Regions from separate parts of the Luteipulveratus halotolerans genome, predicted to be linked through region 2. Evidence: riboswitches for the same ligand, from Rfam matches in the RefSeq annotation. Region 2 holds a riboswitch; the other holds the start of a gene.

Region 1 (2,190 bases), 630 kb from region 2:
AACGCCTTGCCCTGCATCCAGTCGACCAGCGCCTTGGCGCCATCGGGGTTCTTGGCGCCCTTGAGCACGCCGGAGTACTCGACCTGGCGGAAGCACGTGTCGAGCAGGGCCTTGGTGGTCGACTTGCCGCCGGCGACGGTGAAGGCGGGCGAGGTGTCGTACGACCAGACGATCGGTCGGCTGCCCTTGCCCTCACCCTGGGTGAAGTCGACGTTGTAGGCGTCCTCCCAGCCGCTGGTGAGCTTGAGGCCGTTGGCGGTGAGCGCCTTCCAGTAGGCCTGCCAGCCGTTCTCGCCCTTGGCCCCGATCGTCGCGAGCAGCATCGCCAGCCCCGGCGAGGAGGTCGGCGCGCCCGGGGCGACCATCAGGTTCTTGTACGCCGGCTTGGTCAGGTCGTCGAACGTCTTCGGCTCGGCGAGGCCCTTCTTGGCGAACCAGGTGGTGTCGACGTTGAAGCAGGTGTGGCCGTAGTCGACCGGCGTCAGCTGACCCTTGCCGTCCTTGAGGGCGTACTGGTCGGAGCCCTTGGCGGGCGCCTTCGGGGTGTAGGTCTGGAGCACGCCCTCGTCGACGACGCGCGAGGCGAACGTGTTGTCGATGCCGAACACCGCGTCACCGACGGGCGACCCCTTGGTCAGCACCAGCTTGTTGGCGACCTGGCCGGCATCGCCGCTCGGGAGCACCTTGACGGTGTAGCCGGTCTCCTTCGTGAACTGCGCGAGCAGCGGCTTGGGCGCTGCGAACGAGTCGTGCGTGATCAGCGTGACGGTCTTGTTCGCCGGCGTCGACGCCGCGCCGGCGCTCGTGGTGCTCGCGCCCGCGCCCGACTCGGCCGCACTCTGGGCCGTGTCGCTCGCCGGGGTCTGGTCGTCACCGTTGCTCAGCGAGCAGCCGGTCATCGTGATGGCGGCCGCGCACACTGCGGCCAGGGTCGTCGTCGTACGACGCATCGGACGTCCTCCTTCAACCTCAAGGAGGGGTCTCGCTGCCCCGGGATGGGGCGAACGAGGGAGTGACTCGACTTCCTCCACCGGTCCTAACCGGATCAGGTTCGAGGGTCTGCGGCGGGGCCGCACTCTCAGCGCACTCGCGCTCCCCTGTCGTCTCGGGTCGACGGTACACGTCGCGACGTGGCAGGCTCGACCCGAGACGAGCGGTGGACGTTCGCACGGCCCAGCCGCGCGACCCCGCGACCGGCGTACGGACGAGGAAGAAGGTGTCGCCCCATGGGCAACGCGTTGTGGAAGGTTGTCGCGATCGGTTCGGGCCTGGTGGCCTCCAGGGTGGCCAAGGCCGCGACGGACGGCACCTGGAAGGCCACGATGGGCGGCCAGCCCCCGCAGAACCCCGCTGACCCCGATGTCCAGTGGAAGGAGGCGGTCACGTTCGCGGTCGTCTCCGGCGCGATCATGGGCCTGGCCAAGATGGCGGCCAACAAGCAGGCCGCGAAGGTCTGGACCAAGACGACCGGTCAGCTCCCGCCGTCCCTGCAGGCGACCAGCAAGGCCTCCTGACCGAGACCGCCCCTTCTCGTCGACGCCACCCGGCCGGCTGACGAGATCCCCGGCATCCGTCGGGGATCTGGTCACCGCGCAGGGTGGCGTCGTCGATGTGCAGGACTTTCGAGTCAGTCCAGTCACACTCTCGGTCAGTCCAGCCACGTCGAACGAGCCTCCTGGCGGAGTCCGGCCGCGGTGAGGACCGTGAGCAGCCGGGCCCGGTCGCGCGCATCGCACCAGACCCATCGAGCGACCCCGCGCACCTGACGACGCAGCCGGTCCTCACGCCTCTTCTCGCGCCACAGCACCTCAGCGGCGGCCTTGCCGTCGAGACCGTCGACGCGGTACTTCACCTTGCCGTCGAACTCCCCGACCAGCCCGTCCCACCCGAAGTCCGTGCGACCGATGAAGCCGTCGGCGTCGGCGTACTCGACCTGCAGGTGTGGACGAGGCAGCCGCAGCAGGAACATCTGCGCGCGGCTCAGGCTCTCGCCGGCTGACTCGCTCAAGGGGTCGGCGAGCGCCACCACCAGCTTGGCGACCCGACGCCCACGCAGCCGCGGCGGCAGTGCGGCCACCTCTGCCTCCAGATCCTGTCGGCTGCACAGCGAGCGCCGAAGGGCGGCGTCCGCGCACACCAGGCCCGCAGCGAGATCGGTCGTACGAGCCACATCGACGACCGTGCGTGCCG
Region 2 (2,190 bases):
GGGTCGCGCAGCTGGACGATGGTCGCCCCACCGCGGACGGCCTCGCGCACGGTGCGTACGAGGCCGCGGTCGCCGCACATGTCGGTGTCCGTGACGAGGTAGAGCGTGAGGTCGAGCGGCGTGCGGGTCATGTGAGGGTCACTCGGGCTTCCAGGTCGGAGGGTGTGAGCGCGGCGAGCTCGTCGAGCAGCGAGACGGCGAAAGACCCTGGCCCTGAGGATCTTTCGGCGGCGAGCTCGGCCGCCACGGTGAGGTGTGCGGTGGCTGCGGCAGCGGCCAGGAGGGCGTCGTCCGTCACCGCGGCGTACGCGGCCATGAGAGCGCCGAGCGCACAGCCGACCCCGGTCACCTGCGTCATCCACACGTGCCCGTTGCCGAGGCGTACGACCCGTGAGCCGTCGGTGAGGTGGTCGACCGGCCCGCTCACGGCGACGGCGCCACCCGTCTGCTCCGCGAGCGCACGTGCGGCGGCGAGCGCGTCCTGCGCCGACGCCGTGGAGTCGACGCCCCGCCCGCCCGAGCCGCCGGTGAGCGCGAGCACCTCGGAGGCGTTGCCGCGCACGATCGTGGGGCGCAGGTCCAGCAGCGAGGTCGCGATCGTCGTACGCCACGGGAGGCCGGCCGCGACCGGGTCGAGCACCCAGGGCGTGCCGTGCTCGTGCGCTGCGCCAGCCGCTGCGTCCATCGCAGTCGTCGTGTCGTCGTACGGCGTCCCGAGGTTGACCAGTACGCCGCCCGCGACCTGCGCGAACGCACCCGCCTCGTGCGAGTTGTCGACCATGGCCGGTGCGGCGCCTGCGGCGAGCAGCACGTTGGCGGTCCACGGTGCGACGACGATGTTGGTGAGGCACTGGGTGAGCGGCTGCCGATCACGCAGCGCGGTCATGGCCGCGCCGAGGTCTGCAGGGCGTGGCGTCGTCATCGACGTCCCTCCGCTAGTCCGAGCTAGATCAGGTTCGACGGGTGTCTCTCAGCCGGTCGGACCGGCACCCCGCGTCCCGTCCAACGTAACGCCCGGGCCGTCAGCGGGCCGACCTACCCTGGAACCCGTGACGACTGCTGCGTGGATCGACCTCGACGGACTGGCCAACATGCGTGACGTGGGCGGGCTGCCCACCCAGGACGGCAGGCAGGTCCAGCACGGTCGACTGGTGCGGTCGGACAACCTCCAGGAGCTCACGACGGCCGACGTCCAGGTGCTGCTCGACCACGGCGTCACCGACATCGTCGACCTGCGCAGCCGCGCCGAGCTCGCGATGACCGGCCCGGGGCCGCTGGTGCAGGTCGAGCCGCTGACGCACCATCACCACTCGCTGTTCGCCGATGACCTCGTCGACGTGACGGTCGAGGACGCGCTCGTGCTGCCGTGGCACGACCGGGTCGAGGAGACCCGCGACGACAACCACTGGACCAGCCACTACCTCGGCTACCTCGCCGACCGGCCCGACTCGGTCGCCGCAGCGCTCGACGTGGTGTCGCGCAGCGCCGGCGCGACCGTCGTCCACTGCGCCGCGGGCAAGGACCGCACCGGCACGGTCACCGCGATGGCGCTCTCAGTCGCAGGCGTCAGCGATGACGACATCACCGCCGACTACCTCGCGACCCGCGAGCGCATCGAACGCGTCGTCGACCGCCTCAAGGCGACCCCGGCGTACGCCGACAACCTGCGCGACCGGCCGTTGTCGGACCACGTGCCCGACCCCGAGACGATCCCGCGGCTCCTCGAGGCCGTACGCCGTGCCGCGGGCTCGGTGCCCGACTGGCTGTCCGCGCAGGGCTGGACCGACGACGACCTCACGCGCCTGCGCGACCGCCTCACCCGACCCTGATCGCGCAAGCCGGCGCTGCAGTGGTCCTGCCGGTGGGTCCGGCCGCCGGGGGGGACGGGGAGTGTGCACTGGTTCGCGTGGTGAGCCACGCCCGCTTGCACGGCTCACCTGACGAACCAGTGCACAGCGCTCGCCACCCCTACCCCTGACTGAGCCGGTCCGGGCCCCGGTGATCGAGCGGTGGGCCCCTCCCCTGGTCGAGCAGGCGAGCCCCGAGAGCGAGCCGCTCGGCTCAACCGCTGGGGAGGGGTTCGGCTCTCAGCGCGAGCGGGTCGTCATGAGGACGACGGCGGCCACGGCCGCGGTGGCCGCGCAGATCGCCCACACCGCGTAGTAGCCGCCGAGTGGTGCGTGCTCCGAC

Evidence for each region. Region 2 has a riboswitch for thiamine pyrophosphate ahead of thiM (hydroxyethylthiazole kinase). Riboswitches for the same ligand answer to the same signal wherever they lie in the genome.
Region 1: linked by a shared signal. The riboswitch ahead of VV01_RS16875 (thiamine ABC transporter substrate-binding protein) and the one ahead of thiM (hydroxyethylthiazole kinase) in region 2 are both predicted to bind thiamine pyrophosphate.

What each region holds. Positions count from the first base shown of each region.
Region 1 covers NZ_LAIR01000002.1:3,346,194-3,348,383, forward strand. The annotation lists gene VV01_RS16875 (thiamine ABC transporter substrate-binding protein) at 1-950, opposite strand, end outside; TPP riboswitch at 1,006-1,109, opposite strand; gene VV01_RS16880 (DUF4235 domain-containing protein) at 1,227-1,514, shown strand; gene VV01_RS16885 (hypothetical protein) at 1,649-2,190, opposite strand, start outside.
Region 2 covers NZ_LAIR01000002.1:3,973,141-3,975,330, forward strand. The annotation lists gene thiE (thiamine phosphate synthase) at 1-131, opposite strand, end outside; gene thiM (hydroxyethylthiazole kinase) at 128-922, opposite strand; TPP riboswitch at 911-1,004, opposite strand; gene VV01_RS19970 (tyrosine-protein phosphatase) at 1,050-1,829, shown strand; gene VV01_RS19975 (MFS transporter) at 2,088-2,190, opposite strand, start outside.